2 regions of the Leuconostoc falkenbergense genome follow, and region 1 is predicted to be linked to the other one. Evidence: predicted binding sites of a transcription regulator. Region 1 holds the regulator's gene; the other holds the start of a gene.
The links. Region 1 encodes LexA, which represses DNA repair genes until DNA is damaged. Its sites were predicted from a motif close to CNAACANNTGTTNG; they were not measured.
Positions count from the first base shown of each region.

Region 1 (8,181 bases):
TCCTATTATGCCATCATCTGGTTCAGTGTATTATGGACTTGACGATGTCTACGAAGTCGAGCGTTTGGGCGCTTTAGTTACTAAAACAACCACTCTGGATGAACGAGCAGGCAATCCTCAACCTTGGATTATCAACACGCCCGCTGGTATTTTGAACTCAGTTGGTTTGGCAAATCCCGGTGTTAACAAAGTGATTAAAGAATTTTTACCAAAAATAGCGGAAAAATATAGCAATTTACCGGTAATGTCTTCAATTGCCGGTGAAACAGTGCAAGATTATGTTAGGTTAACAAAATATTTTGATAACATTGACACTGTATCTGCAATTGAAGCGAACTTATCTTGTCCAAACGTTGATCGTGGTGGTATAGAATTTGGTGTGAGTGCTGAATCTGCTGCTGAAGTGATTGCTGCCATGCGACAAGTTACTAAGAAACCAATTTATGCCAAAATGTCGCCTAATGTCACTGATATTAAGCCGATTGTGAAGGCAGTTGAACTAGCGGGTGCAGATGGTTTGGTCTTGATCAATACATTAGTCGGGATGAGTCTTGATTTGGCTAAACGTGAGCCGAGTTTAGCGAGAGGAATTGGTGGCTTATCAGGTACAGCTATTCATCCGATTGCTGTACGATTTGTTTATGAAGCAGCGCAAACTGTTGATATTCCAATTATTGGGGTAGGTGGTGTTACGCAAGTTGAAGATGCTTTGGAACTTTTGATGGCAGGCGCATCAGCCGTTCAAGTGGGATCTGCAATCGCAACCAATCCAACTGTTATGACAGATATCATTGCAGCACTACCAAAGGCACTTGATAAATATGGATTTGCGGACGTGACAGAAGTAACGCGAACGTTCAAGAAAAGTTGACTACTAAGGGGAAAAAACATGATAAATCGACCAGTTTTTATTGCACTGGACTTTCCAGATGGTAAAACGGCACTAAATTTTTTAGAACCTTTTAAAAAATTAGACCAAAAGCCGGCAATCAAGGTTGGTATGGAATTATTTTATGCAGAAGGACCGGATTTTGTCAGAGATTTACGCCAAAAAGGATTTGATATCTTTTTAGATTTAAAACTTTATGACATTCCCAACACTGTTGGCCATGCAGTTGCAAATATTGCAAAATTAGATATTCAGTATTTAACGTTACATGCGGCTGGCGGGGCTAAAATGATGACTGCTGCAGTTGCTAATAAAGGTCACAACTTAAAAATACTAGCAGTGACGCAATTAACATCTTTTTCTGAAGCTGATGTTCAAGAAATTTCCCAATCGACAGTAACGTTGGCGGAAAGTGTGTTGCACTTAGCAAAAATGGCTGACAACGCGGGTGTGGATGGTACGATTAGTTCGCCTTTAGAAGCTGGTATGATACAAGCTAACACGCAATCAGATTTCTTAACTATCACCCCAGGAATTCGCTTAGCAGGTGATGATGCGAATGACCAAATGCGTGTCACAACCCCTGTCAAGGCAAAACAATTAGGTGCAACGGGACTTGTTGTTGGTCGTTCGATTACTAAAGCTAGTGATCCAGTTGTTGCATACCAACAAGTATTGAAAGAATGGAGTCTTTAAATGACAGATTATGCAAATGAAGTTGCCAATGATTTACTTGAAATTGGTGCGGTTAAATTTTCACCGGAGGCGCCGTTCACATGGGCGTCGGGTATTAAAAGTCCGATTTACACTGATAATCGCATGACAATTGGTTTTCCAAAGGTTCGAGAAAACATTTATTGTGGATTAACAGAATTAATCAAAGCGTCATATCCTGATGTTGAAATTATTGGCGGTGTTGCCACTGCAGGCATTCCACACGCAGCTTGGGTGGCAGATCAATTAAAAAAACCAATGATTTATGTACGATCAAAACCAAAAGATCATGGTGCAGGTCGCCAAACAGAGGGGGCAAACGTTACAAATCACAAAGTAGTGCTGATTGATGATTTGATTTCAACGGGCGGCTCAGTATTGGCTGCAGCAAAAGCAGTTGAAAACGAAGGTGGCAATGTTTTGGGCATTGTGTCCATTTTTTCATACGAACTGCTGTCTGGTGTAAAAAATTTTGAAAGTGCTAATCTAACCTTTAAATCGTTGACAACTTATTCACAATTAATGGCATTGGCTGTTAGTCGAGGAGACCTAGCTGCGGACCAGATTGAGACATTAAACGAGTGGAAAAAGCAACCAGAAAAATGGCAAGCAAACTAAAAAAAATCGACATTACGTCGATTTTTTTTAGTATATTGCGTCTCGATAAAGACCAATAACCTTACCAAGAATGGCAACTTGCTTTAAAATAATTGGTGCCATTGCATCGTTTTCAGGTTGCAATCGATAATGATCTGCTTCGCGGAAAAAGCGTTTTACAGTTGCTTCGTCGTTGTCATTCATTGCAACAACAACGTCGCCATTATCAGCATTTTCTTGACGACGGACAATGACTTTGTCACCATCTAGAATACCAATATTGATCATTGATTCGCCATGAACATTGAGCATAAACAAATCACCATCAAATTGCATTAGGTTGTCAGGAATCGGGAAAAATTCTGTTGCCTCTTCTTCAACGGCCAAAATTGGTGTTCCTGCTGTTACAACACCGAGAACAGGAATTTTACCAGGTGTAATTGAAACACCCAGCATTTCTAGACCAGCATCTGTGATTTCAATGGCACGTGCTCTTGGTTTTGAAGCATCTTTTAAGAGATATCCTTTTTTAACCAAACGCTCGATATGACCATGAATCGTAGAAGAGGAAGACAGACCAACCGCTTCGCCAATTTCTCTAACAGTGGGGGGGAAACCGTTAGTTGATTGGGCCTCATGTATAAATCTTAAGACTTGTATTTGTTTGCTTTCTTGAATAATTGCCATGATGGGGTTCCTACTTAATAATTAGTAACTCAATTATACCCAAAAAACACGAACAAATCAAACACGTGTTCGTTAATTTTAGAAAATGTCAAATAAGTCGCCGTGAAAATTTATAATTTCTTTAGAAACTATATGATTTTTAGTGGATTTCTGTGTAAAAAAAAGCTAAAAAGCAAACTTATTAACTTCACTTTTTGGATGGCATGCACTAACCGGCTGTGATATAATTGTTATCAGACATTCGATGAGGAGAAAAAACATGAGTACAGGACTTGTAATCTTGATTGCAGTTTTGGCCTTGGCGATTGGTTTGGCTGGTGGTTTCTTCTTGGCACGTAGTTCAATGAAAAACTATTTGGCTAAGAATCCACCAATTTCTGAAGAAATGATGAAGTCAATGATGATGTCAATGGGTCAAAAGCCATCACAAAAAAAGTTAAATCAAATGATGGCTCAAATGAAACAGCAAAGTGCAAATGCGCAAAAAAAATAAGCTTAGCGCTTATTTTTTTTGTATTCTTTTAGGATCAATATATTGCCAATCAGGATTGATTTCATCATCTAGTTTATCAAAAGCTGCTTGCATGATGTCAGTATATTTGGCAATGTTTTCAGCATTCAATTTATCGGCGCGCTCAATGTAGATTGGCTCTCCAAAATTAATTGTGGTATTATGACGTTTAAAGAGCTGGCTAAACTTCACTGGGCCCTGGTATACCGCCGGTACAATTGGCTTTCCGGCCATACGCGCGATTAATAATGAGCCGGACTTCAAGTCGTCACTGTGACGAGAACCTGAAGGAAACATGATTAATGATCTTTTACCACTTTTGAGTTCTCGTACAGGGTATTTGATGACACTTGGGCCAACGTTTTCGCGATCAACTGGGAAAGCGCCAGCAGACTTAATGAGCCAAGCAAGAGGCTTGAATTTAAAAAGTTCGATTTTCGCCATGAAAATAAAGTGTTTGGGGTACGCAGCCACCGCGTACCAAACAGGGTCCCACCATGTGCGGTGTGGACCAACTAGGACATAATTGTCATCTTTAGGTAGTTTGTCGCGGTTCATATAGGTAATGCGGCCGTTGATAGTCCAAATAATAGCCACGGCAACACCACGAAGAAAGTCGTAAAATTTCATATTTATTCACCTCATAAACGAAATCAAATTTAATTTTACCGAGAAAAGGGAAGAAACGCAAATGACAGAGCCAAGTTTAACAGCCGGCGAACGGATTGATGGTTTACCATCTCAAAATATTAGAATTATTCAAAATCCAGATATGTTTTCATATTCACTTGATGCCATTTTACTAGCACATTTTGCAGATGTTAAAGGTAAAGGCCGGGGACATGCTGTTGATTTGGGTGCTGGCACTGGGGCGGTGGGGTTATTTTATGCGCCAAAAGTGAGTGGCCGCGTCACATTAGTCGAAATCCAGCCTGAATTGGCAGCCATGGCGCAGCGAAGTATTGATTTGAATGGTATGTCTGATCGTGTAAGTGTACTACAAAAGGATATGAAAAATATTTTTGAGGACATCAAACCGGGATCTGTCGAAACTGTGCTCAGTAACCCACCTTATTTTCCTTTAAATGACACCACGAAAACCAATCATGATCATCACTATGAGTTAGCTCGCCACGAATTAACAATCGACTTGCCTAATTTAGCTCAAATTGCTAATAAATTACTGAAAAATAATGGTAAATTCTATATGGTTCATCGACCAGACCGTTTGGCAGATATTTTTGCAGCTTTTGCCAAACGAAAACTTATGATTAAGCGGGTTCAATTTGTCTATGGTAAGGCAGGTCGTGAGGCAAATATGGTTTTAGTTGAAGCGATTAAATCAGGACGTCCAGGCGGTGTACGAATTTTGCCGCCGCTGATTGCATACGACGAGACTAATGATTATACACCCGAAATGAATAACATTTTGTATGGCAAGGCTTGGTAATAATGAAAGCATATTTTTTTTACGTTTTATATACTTCGGATGGCTATTTTTATGGTGGTTTTACAGATAATGTCATGCGTCGCTTAGCAACACACGAAGCGGGAAAGGGTGCTAAATTTACACGTGTTAAGTCCCGCCATCCACTTCAATTGATTTATCAGGAATCATTTGAAACTAAAAGTGATGCATTAAAGGCAGAGGCAGCTTTTAAAAAGCTGACACGACCTCAAAAAGAAATGTTTTTATTGGCACACAAAGTAACTAAAGTATGGCAATAAAGTCCTTGCTAAACAAATAAAAATACCGTATAATTTATCTTGTTGTGGAAAACAACAAATACACACGACAAACGAGAACACGTAGGTGCAGTGATGTCAGCGTGAACCACGAATTTGTCGGCGGAAAAACCTAGGAGGCCATATCATGGCAGTTATTTCAATGAAAGAACTCCTCGAAGCAGGAGTACACTTCGGTCACCAAACACGCCGTTGGGACCCAAAGATGGACGAATATATCTTTACAGAACGTAATGGTATTCACATCATCGATTTGCAAAAGACAGTTAAGTTGGTTGATGAAGCCTATAACTTCATCCGTAATGCTTCAACTGACGGTGCAAATGTTTTGTTTGTTGGTACAAAGAAGCAAGCTTCTGATGCTATTGCTGAAGAAGCAACACGTGCCGGTCAATATTACATCAACCACCGTTGGTTGGGTGGTACTTTGACTAACTGGAACACGATTAAGACACGTATCCAACGTTTGAAGGATTTGCAAGCAATGGCCGAAGATGGTACATTTGAGCAATTGCCTAAAAAAGAAGTTGTTTTGCTAAACAAGCAACGCGAAAAGTTGGAAAAGTTCTTGGGTGGTATTCAAGACATGCCTGGATTGCCAGATGTTTTGTTTGTCGTTGATCCTAAGAAAGAAGAAATTGCCGTTAAGGAAGCTAACATGTTGAACATTCCTGTTGTGGCAATGATTGACACAAACGCTAATCCAGATGTTGTTGATGTTAAAATCCCAGCCAATGATGATGCTATTCGTGCCGTTCGCTTGATTACTGCCAAGATGGCTGATGCCGTTATCGAAGGTCGTCAAGGTCAAGATTCAGCACCAGAAGACGCATTTGTTGAAGGTGACGAAAATACAGAATCAATCGAAGAAATTGCTAACATTGTTGAAGAAGGCAATAACTAATTATATGATTTAAAAATACCGTTCCTTGCGAACCTGTTTGGGACGCGGAATGGTATTTTAGTATGTTATAATTAAAATACATTAAATTATTTTAGAGGAGCACTATAATGGCAATTACTGCTGCACAAGTAAAGGAACTACGTGATAAGACATCTGTTGGTATGATGGATGCTAAGAAAGCATTGGTCGAAGCTGATGGCGACCTAGACAAGGCAATTGACTTATTGCGTGAAAAGGGCATGGCTAAAGCCGCTAAAAAGGGCGATCGTGTTGCCGCAGAAGGTATGACAGCTGTTGCTGTTAAGGACAATCGTGCTGCAATTATTGAATTAAATTCAGAAACAGATTTCGTTGCTGGTAACGCAGAATTTAACGAATTGTTGCGTGCTGTTGCTAATACAATTGTTGAATTCGCACCAGCTGATGTTGAAGCTGCTTTGGCACTTGAAGTGGAAGCTGGTCAAACATTGAACGACAAAATTGTGGGTACAACACAAATCACAGGTGAAAAGATTACTTTACGTCGTTTCACAGTTGTTGAAAAAGCTGACTCAGAAAACTTTGGTTCATATTCACACTTGGCCGGTTCAATCTCTGCATTAGTTGTTGTTGATGGTGCTTCTGAAGCAGCTGCTAAAGATATTGCAATGCACGTTGCCGCTATTGCACCACAATATGTTTCAGATGATCAAGTACCAGCAGAAGTTGTTGCCAAGGAAAAAGAAGTACAATTGGCTTCAGAAGATTTGGCAGGTAAGCCAGACAACATCAAAGAAAAGATGGTTGATGGTCGTATCAAAAAGTTCTTGGCAGAAATCTCATTGTTGGATCAACCATTCGTTAAAAATGGTGATCAAACAGTCGCTCAATTTATTGCTTCACAAAATGGTTCGGTAAAGTCATTTGTTCGTTACCAAGTCGGTGATGGGCTTGAGAAAAAAGTGACAGATTTAGCTGAAGAAGTTGCTAAGCAACTAGGTTAATTGATTTTTCAGTGTGGGATGATTGTTATCTAGTATTGATTAATCTCCACCATTATTTATATGAAAAGCGCGTTGTTGTTGATAACGCACTTTTTTTTCGGAATTTTTGCCTGATTTTTGATATAATTGTATAAGCAAATAAAAGAGGTTAGACATGACTGATATTAAGTACAAACGTGTTTTGATTAAGTTGTCAGGTGAGGCTTTGGCTGGTGAAAAGGGACAAGGCATTGACCTTGCCGTTGTGTCAGCTATTGCCGAAGAACTGAAAGAAGTTCACGATTTGGGAACTCAGATTGCAATTGTTGTTGGTGGTGGCAACTTGTGGCGCGGAGAACCAGCTTCTAAAGTTGGTATGGAACGCTCACGTGCTGATTACACGGGTATGTTGGGAACTACGATGAACGCCCTAGTATTGCAAGATGCCTTAGAACGTTCTGGCGTTCAAACACGCGTTCAGACAGCGATTACTATGCAACAAATCGCAGAACCATATATTCGTGGACGTGCCATACGTCATTTAGAAAAGGGACGTATTGTTATTTTCGCCGCCGGTACTGGATCACCATACTTCTCTACCGACACTACCGCAGCATTGCGCGCTAACGAAATCAATGCTGATGCTATTTTGATGGGTAAAAATGGCGTTGATGGTATCTATGATTCAGATCCTAATAAAAACGCTGATGCTGTTAAATTTACAGAATTGACTCACTTGGAAATTTTGCAAAAAGGGTTGAAGGTAATGGATTCAACGGCAAGTTCTCTTTCAATGGATAATAATATGCCATTGGTCGTGTTCAATCTTAATACACCTGGTAATCTCAAGCGTGTTGTGCTTGGTGAACCTATTGGAACCACAGTAACGGGAGAAAAATAATGACTTTTGATTTAACAAACGCTAAAGAGCGGATGCAAGGGGCACAGGAAGCTTTACAACGTGAATTGGCAAATATCCGTACAGGTCGAGCTAATCCAAATATTTTGAATCGTATTGAAGTTGAGTATTATGGTGCCATGACACCCCTAAATCAAGTGGCGTCAATTTCGGTGCCAGAAGCACGTATTTTGCTGATTACACCTTTCGATAAAAGTGCTTTGGAAGCAATTGTTCATGCAATTAATGTGTCAGATCTTGGGTTGAATCCTG
Region 1 covers NZ_CP174386.1:813,740-821,920, forward strand. The annotation lists gene ACI3ES_RS04020 (dihydroorotate dehydrogenase) at 1-871, shown strand, start outside; gene pyrF (orotidine-5'-phosphate decarboxylase) at 890-1,585, shown strand; gene pyrE (orotate phosphoribosyltransferase) at 1,586-2,221, shown strand; gene lexA (transcriptional repressor LexA) at 2,249-2,887, opposite strand; gene ACI3ES_RS04040 (YneF family protein) at 3,147-3,380, shown strand; gene ACI3ES_RS04045 (1-acyl-sn-glycerol-3-phosphate acyltransferase) at 3,390-4,028, opposite strand; gene ACI3ES_RS04050 (tRNA1(Val) (adenine(37)-N6)-methyltransferase) at 4,090-4,848, shown strand; gene ACI3ES_RS04055 (GIY-YIG nuclease family protein) at 4,851-5,126, shown strand; gene rpsB (30S ribosomal protein S2) at 5,272-6,048, shown strand; gene tsf (translation elongation factor Ts) at 6,156-7,031, shown strand; gene pyrH (UMP kinase) at 7,186-7,911, shown strand; gene frr (ribosome recycling factor) at 7,911-8,181, shown strand, end outside.

Region 2 (8,181 bases), 550 kb from region 1:
TCAGGGCACCAAACATAGGGCCCATCACACTACCAAGAGCTTGAAAGCTTTGATTATAACTGAAAATGCGGCTAGTCATGGCCATTGGTGAATTTTTAGAGAGTAGCGTTTGTACGGCAGGCAACATCGTAGCATCACTAATACCGACAATAAATCGAAAGACCATTAACATAAAAATACTCGTGACAAATGCTGTTGGGACAAAGGCCACAACGGCAATCATGAACCCGATTTTAATCATGCGGTCAGTACCGACACGATCACCAATTTTACCAAATTGCGGGGCGGCTATAACCGTTGCCACACCAGGCATGGCCGCGACCACACCAGCTATGAACGTTGTATTAGAAGCATTATGAGTTAATTCACGAACGAACAAACTCACAATAGGATTAATTGACGTGTTCACAGTTTGAACTAACATGGTCGTAATGAACAAACCTAGAATGAGTTGTTTATTTGGAACGGCGTGCCAAAGTTGTGCTGTGGAAGCACGAGCGGTTCGAGGCGATATTTTAACAGGTTCTTCCTTGACTAAAAATAGTGTCAGTAGAAAAACGAGGAATAAAATGACACCTGTGATGTGAAATGACATGCGATAAGAGACTAGCGAAGCTAACGTGCCACCAAACAATGGACCAAGTAAGTTACCAGCTGTCATACCAGTAACTAAAATACCTAAAGCGTGACCAGCATGCTCTTTTGGCGTTTGGGTGGCAATCAAAGCATTTGAGTTAGAAACAAAACCACCCATGACGCCTTGCAACGCCCTTAAAGCAAATAGTTGCCAAACATTACTGACATAACCCATCAAAAATAATACAATTGCCATACCTAGCGCAGCGCGCAGCATCATTAGTTTTCGACCTTTGCGGTCTGCTAGTTTTCCCCAAAATGGTGACACAACTGCCGTTACCAAAAAGGTTATAGCGAAGACAGCACCAGAGTAAAACGTGAGCTCATTTTTGTTAAAATCACCTAATGTGTCAATGTATAAGGCCAGAAACGGTATTACCTCGCTCAATGCAATGCCAGTCATGAAGACGCCAAACCAGAGAACAAAGACATTACGCTTCCAAAGTGTACTTTCAGAATTTTCAGACATAAATATTACGCGAACTAATAGTAAATTTAAGCGATTAATACTATTAAAAACGATGTGTTGTTAAGGGTGAACCTTAGATGTAACATCATCGATACGCGACCTCCTTAACTTAGTATGTTATAAAATGATATAAACTATTATTCCATTTTATCCCTAAATGTTAAAATGTGCACATTTTAAACCTTGACTTGTGAATAAATTAAATTTTGACTATAATTGATGTACGTTTAAAAAGCGTTATTAAGGTATTTTGCGGTTTTAAAAATAGTGAAGTATCTTCCTGATTATATGAAGGGAAATGAGCGCGAAAAGTGATATTATTTGCGCTTACAAAGTAATGATATGGCAAGAACAAAAGATTATACTGGACAAGAAGTGCTTGATATGGTTAATGAATACATGTCAAGCGAAGATGCTCAAAAAGTTAAAGCGGCTTATGAATGGGCAACAGATTTGCATAAGACACAAAAGCGCAAATCAGGGCAACCTTACATTATTCATCCAATTCAAGTTGCGGGAATCTTGGCTGAATTGAAAATGGATACCGCCACAGTTATTTCAGGTTATTTACATGATGTTGTCGAAGACACGCCAGCGACATTGGCAGATGTACAAGAACGTTTTGGTGATACGATTGCTCAAATCATTGATGGTGTGACCAAAATTAGTAAAATTCAATACCAAAGTTCACAAGAACAATTGGCCGAAAATCATCGTAAATTACTTTTGGCAATGTCAAAAGATATTCGAGTGATTATTGTTAAGTTAGCTGACCGTTTGCATAACATGCGGACACTTGGCGCCTTGCGTGATGATAAGCAAAAGCGAATTGCTAATGAAACGCTTGACATCTATGCACCTTTGGCTGATCGTTTAGGAATTAGTGCAATCAAGTGGGAATTAGAAGATTTATCATTAAGCTTTATCAATCCTGAACAATATCATCGCATTGCTTCTTTGATGAATATGAAACGTGATGAGCGCATTAGTTATGTCAATGAGGCTGTTAAAGAAATTGAAAATGCAATTCATGAATTAGAATTACAAGATGTGGACGTCAACGGACGACCTAAGCATATTTATTCAATCTATCGTAAAATGACTGACAAACACAAGGCGTTTGAAGAAATTTATGATTTGTCAGCTGTCCGAATTTTAACCGATTCTATTCCCGATACCTATGCAGTTCTAGGTGCTATTCATTCTAAATGGACACCAATTCCAGGCCGATTTAAAGACTATATTGCGTTACCTAAAGCCAATGGTTATCAGAGTTTACATACCACAGTAATTGGACCTGGTGGACGTCCATTAGAAGTCCAAATTAGAACGCATCATATGCATGAAGTTGCTGAATTTGGTGTGGCTGCTCATTGGGCCTATAAACAAAACAAAGGTTCTAACAAAGAAGCTAACGTCAAGGATAAAAACCAGCAAACATTAAATGTGATACAAGGTATTCTAGAGCTTCAAGAAAATGCCAAAAATGCTGAAGACTTCATGGATAGTGTGCAAGGCGACCTATTTTCGGATCGTGTGTATGCCTTTACACCTCGAGGAGATGTTTTTGAACTGGCCAAAGGTGCTGGACCATTAGATATGGCCTTTTCAATTCATACAAACGTGGGCATTAAGACCACGGGTGCTAAAGTTAATGGTCGCATTGTACCGCTTGATTACAAAATTAAAACTGGTGACATTATCGAAATCACCACGTCAGCTAATGCCAAACCAAGTCGCGATTGGCTGGAGTTAGTGTCAACACGTCGGGCTCGTAATAAAATTAAGCAGTATTTTAAGCAGCTTGATCGTGATGATAATATTGAAGCAGCTCGAGAATTATTGAGTAATAGCATTAAAGATGGTGGTTATAATGTCAATGATATATTAACGGCAGACAATATTCAGGAAGTCTCTGAAAAAATGCACTACCACTCATCGGATGATATGTTAGCTGCGATTGGTTTTGGTGATGTTGCCTTACCTGGTGTTGTCAACAAACTTACGGAAAAAATACGTGAGGCGCAGCAAGAAGCAGCGGCACAAGAGCTACAACGTGAAATGCTTGAAGAAGGACATGGCATTAAACGTGATGAAACAGCCTTTACTAAGCGTCAAAAAGCCTCTGCCGATGATATTGTCATTGCAGGCGTTGATAACCTGTTGGTTAGATTAGGACGTTGTTGTACACCAGTTCCGGGGGATGCTGTAAAGGGTTATATCACTAAAGGACGTGGCATATCTGTTCATCGACTTGGTTGCCCCAACATTCGTGCTGCTGAAGCACAGGGACAACGGCTAGTTGATGTCGCATGGGAAGATGATTCTGGCTTGAAACCTAATTATGACGCTGATCTAACTGTTCGTGGAGAAAATCGTAATGGCTTGCTGAACGATGTTTTGCGAAGCGTCAATGGTCGTACTAAATATGTTAACTCAGTTAATGGTCATGTGACAAAAAATGGTATGGCACAGGTCGCGTTATCATTAGGTGTGCGCAATGTTGAGCAGTTAACCATTATTATGGATGCACTCAATAATTTACCTTCTGTATATGATGTTGAACGCGCATTTCATTAATGAGTTCGTTTTGTAACGCGATAAAAAAGATTTATCTGCAGATAAATCTTTTTTTGCTATAAATGTGGTTAATGTTCTTTGTAATTTTGTGTGATTAAAATAAGACACTGGATGCTTTATTAATAACGGCACATGCTGCCTTATTATGATGGCGCTTGAAACACAACGCTATTTCACGTATCATGATAACAATAAAAGATATACTTAAAAATGGAGACAATATGAGAGTAGTAGTACAACGGGTTAAGCAAGCGGTCGTAGCCATTGATGGTCAACCAACTGGTCAAGTTGGGCAAGGATTTGTCCTTTTAGTAGGTATTAGTGATCATGATACAGAGGCTGAAATTGATTACCTTGTTCGTAAGATTACAAATTTACGCGTTTTTAGTGATGATAATGGTCAGATGAATTTGAGCCTTAAAGATATTAATGGTGGCATATTGTCAATTTCACAATTTACATTGTACGCAAATACCAAAAAGGGTAATCGACCAAGTTTTACTGACGCCGGTGCACCCGATTTTGCAGAGAAAATGTATGAACTGTTTAATGAGCGTTTATTGACAACCGGTGTATCAGTCGAAACGGGTACATTTGGTGCTGATATGCAAGTAACGTTGACCAATGATGGCCCGGTAACAATTATTTTTGATACCAATCAAAAATAAAAACGCTCATTTCTGAGCGTTTTTTTTGTGATGATAGTACCAACCAATCGAAACAAGACTTTCAGTGCCATTTTTAATACGTGATAAGTTAGCACGATGACGATAGAAAACAAAAATAGTTAATACGATAGCAATCAGTGTTAATATCCAATCATGAAAGTAAAAGGAAACCACCGTTGCAAATCCAAATCCAATCATAGAACTCAGAGAAACCATCGAACTAATTAATAGAGCGATGACAAACACTGCAGAGACCATTAAAAAGAAAGGTGGATTATAGGCTAGTAGTACGCCGGCCGAAGTTGCGACCGCTTTGCCACCTTTGAAACCAATCCAAAACGAATAGGTATGACCAAGAATCGCACCTAATCCAATTATCATTGGATTAATGTTGCTTTGAAATAATAGAGGCAGTAGTCCAGCTGCTGTTCCTTTAAGTAAATCAAGAATCAAAACAGTGATACCTGCTCGAACGCCTAAAACACGGAATGAATTTGTTGTGCCAATATTTCCGGAACCTTCGTCACGAATGTCTTTATGATAAAAAATTTTGCCGACCCAATAGCCTGGCACTAAAGAACCTAATAAATAGGCCAAAATAAACATGGTAATGGTGGTTAACATAACTTAACTCCTTTAACTAAAAACCATTTATTAGTTTACCATAAAAGCACTTAGTATATGCCATAACTAATCAATTTTAAAATATTACTACTTGTCAGAATACATTTTTTAATCTATTATAAAATAGATTGACATTAACGCACGAACACTGGTTCGTGTTTTTAAGGATAAATAAACATGCCAGAAAAAAATCATTATGATTCAGATTCAATAAAAATTTTAGAAGGATTGGAGGCCGTTCGAAAAAGACCAGGGATGTATATTGGCTCAACTGACGGTCGCGGTTTACATCATTTAGTGTACGAAATCGTTGATAATGCGGTTGATGAAGCTTTAGGTGGCTTTGGAAATGATATTCGTGTGACGATTCACCCTAACAATGCTATAACCGTGCAAGATTTTGGCCGTGGGATGCCGGTAGGTATGCATGAATCAGGCAAACCAACACCAGAGGTTATTTTGACAGTTTTGCATGCCGGTGGTAAATTTGGGCAAGGCGGTTATGCGACATCAGGCGGTTTACATGGTGTTGGGTCATCAGTTGTGAACGCCTTATCGGAAAGTTTACAAGTAACGATTGTCCGTGATGGACACAAATGGGAAGAAGACTTTATTAATGGTGGGAATCCTGTTGGCACACTGCGTGATTTAGGTAAAACAAAAGCGCATTCTGGTACAACAGTAACCTTTAAGCCTGATCCAACGATATTTAGCGCCACTGTATATAAGTATGAAACGTTGTCAGAACGGTTACGTGAATCAGCCTTCTTAATGAGTGGTGTTAAATTCACATTGACAGATGAGCGAGTAGATCCAGTTCGCGTTGAAGAATATCATTATGAAAAAGGGTTAGAAGCATTCGTTGGCTTTTTAAATGAAGACAAAGAAACCATCGGACCAGTCATGACTTTTGAGGGTGAGCAAGAAGGTATTGTGGTTGATGTTGCTGCCCAATATAATGACGGCTACTCAGAAACCTTGCTGTCATTCGTCAACAATGTGCGAACTCAAGATGGTGGCACACATGAAGTCGGTTTTCGAACTGCATGGACAAAAGCATTTAACGAATATGCCCGAAAAGTTAATTTGTTGAAAGATAAAGATAAGAATTTGGAAGGGACAGATGTACGTGAAGGCCTAGCCGCCGTTATTTCATTGCGTGTGCCAGAACAATTCTTACAGTTTGAAGGTCAAACTAAGGACAAGTTAGGTACACCGGAAGCTCGTGGCATCGTTGATGCGGTTGTCAACGAAACGCTAGGTCGTTTCCTGATGGAAAATGGTGACTTTGGGCAAAGCTTGATTCGCAAAGCAATCAGAGCGCGTGAGGCACGTGAAGCAGCACGTAAGGCGCGTGACGAAAGTCGTACTGGCAAATCAAAGGGTGCTAAAGATCGTTTGTTGTCAGGTAAATTAGCACCAGCACAATCAAAAAATGCCGACAAAAATGAGTTGTTTTTAGTTGAGGGTGATTCGGCCGGTGGCTCAGCTAAACAAGGTCGAGACCGTAAGTTTCAAGCGATTCTACCCTTACGTGGTAAAGTCTTAAATACTGAAAAGGCGAAATTAGCCGACATTTTGAAAAACGAAGAAATATCAACGTTAATCTATGCAATTGGCGGTGGCGTTGGAGCTGATTTTAAAGTAGATGATGCCGCATTCAGTAAAATTATTATCATGACTGATGCTGATGATGATGGGGCTCATATTCAAACTTTGTTACTCACCTTTTTCTACAAGTATATGCGGCCATTGATTGAAGCAGGTCGCGTATATATTGCGTTGCCACCACTTTATCGCGTTAAATATTCATCTAAAAAGATTCCCGATCAATTTGCATGGACCAACGATGAACTTGAGCAAATTACCAGCAAACGTGAGGCACGTTACGAACTGACACGTTTTAAGGGATTGGGTGAAATGAACGCAACATTACTCTGGGAAACAACAATGGATCCTGAGTCAAGAACATTAATTCGTGTCAAAATTGATGACGCTGTACTTGCTGAAAAGCGGGTAACGACCTTGATGGGTGATAAAGTCGAACCAAGACGTGACTGGATTGAAGCTAATGTCCAATTTACATTGGATGAAGCTGGTTCTATTTTGGATACAGTTGAAGGGGATACTAAGTCAAGCGATGTTTTCGAAAAAGCACGTCATCATGAGTCGCCAAGTAGTGAAACAATTACTGCAGCCAAGGAACAGGGACCGGTGATTACATCATGGCAAAATGACGATTAAGTCACGCAGTCGTTATTTTTACAGTTATAAATCAAGGAGAACCAAAGTTAAATGGCAGATCGTATAACTGATCTATCACTGGAAACAGTGATGGGAGAACGCTTTGGGCGTTACTCCAAATATATTATTCAAGAACGCGCATTACCAGATATTCGTGATGGTCTAAAACCAGTTCAGCGACGTATCTTATTTGCGATGGATCAAGACGGCAACACGTATGATCATCCATACCGTAAATCGGCAAAATCGGTTGGTAATGTGATGGGTAACTTTCATCCACACGGGGATTCATCAATCTATGAGGCGATGGTTCGCTTATCTCAAAGTTGGAAAGTGCGTGAACCATTAATTGATATGAACGGTAACAATGGTTCAATTGACAATGATCCAGCTGCTGCCATGCGTTACACAGAAGCACGTTTATCCAAAATTGCCGGTGAGATGATGGCTGATTTGGGACAAGAAACGGTTGACATGGTGTTGAATTTTGATGATACCACCTATGAGCCAACAGTTTTGCCGTCACGTATTCCAAGTTTATTTATCAACGGTGCGACCGGTATTTCTGCTGGTTATGCGACTGAGATTCCGCCACATAATCTCAAAGAAATCAATTCTGCGTTGACTTACTTGCTGGATCATCCAGAAGCAACGTTATCACAATTAATGCGTTACGTTAAAGGTCCTGATTTTCCAACAGGTGGCATTATTCAAGGCTTGGATGGTATCAAAAAAGCTTATAAGACTGGACGCGGTAAAATTGTTGTTCGCGCTAAAACAGCTATTTCAACGCTGAAAGGCGGGAAACAAAAAATTGAAGTTACTGAATTGCCATACGAGGTTGTCAAATCAACATTAGTTTCTAAAATAGATGCTATTCGACTTAATAAAGAAGTTGCTGGTATTGCTGAAGTGCGCGATGAGTCTGATCGTGAAGGCATGTCCATCGTCATTGAACTT
Region 2 covers NZ_CP174386.1:1,363,060-1,371,240, reverse strand. The annotation lists gene ACI3ES_RS06790 (MFS transporter) at 1-1,105, opposite strand, end outside; gene ACI3ES_RS06785 (bifunctional (p)ppGpp synthetase/guanosine-3',5'-bis(diphosphate) 3'-pyrophosphohydrolase) at 1,448-3,685, shown strand; gene dtd (D-aminoacyl-tRNA deacylase) at 3,907-4,353, shown strand; gene plsY (glycerol-3-phosphate 1-O-acyltransferase PlsY) at 4,360-4,977, opposite strand; gene parE (DNA topoisomerase IV subunit B) at 5,155-7,221, shown strand; gene parC (DNA topoisomerase IV subunit A) at 7,273-8,181, shown strand, end outside.
Region 2: a site for LexA is predicted at 5,120-5,133, ahead of parE (DNA topoisomerase IV subunit B). Genes of this name have one in related genera too.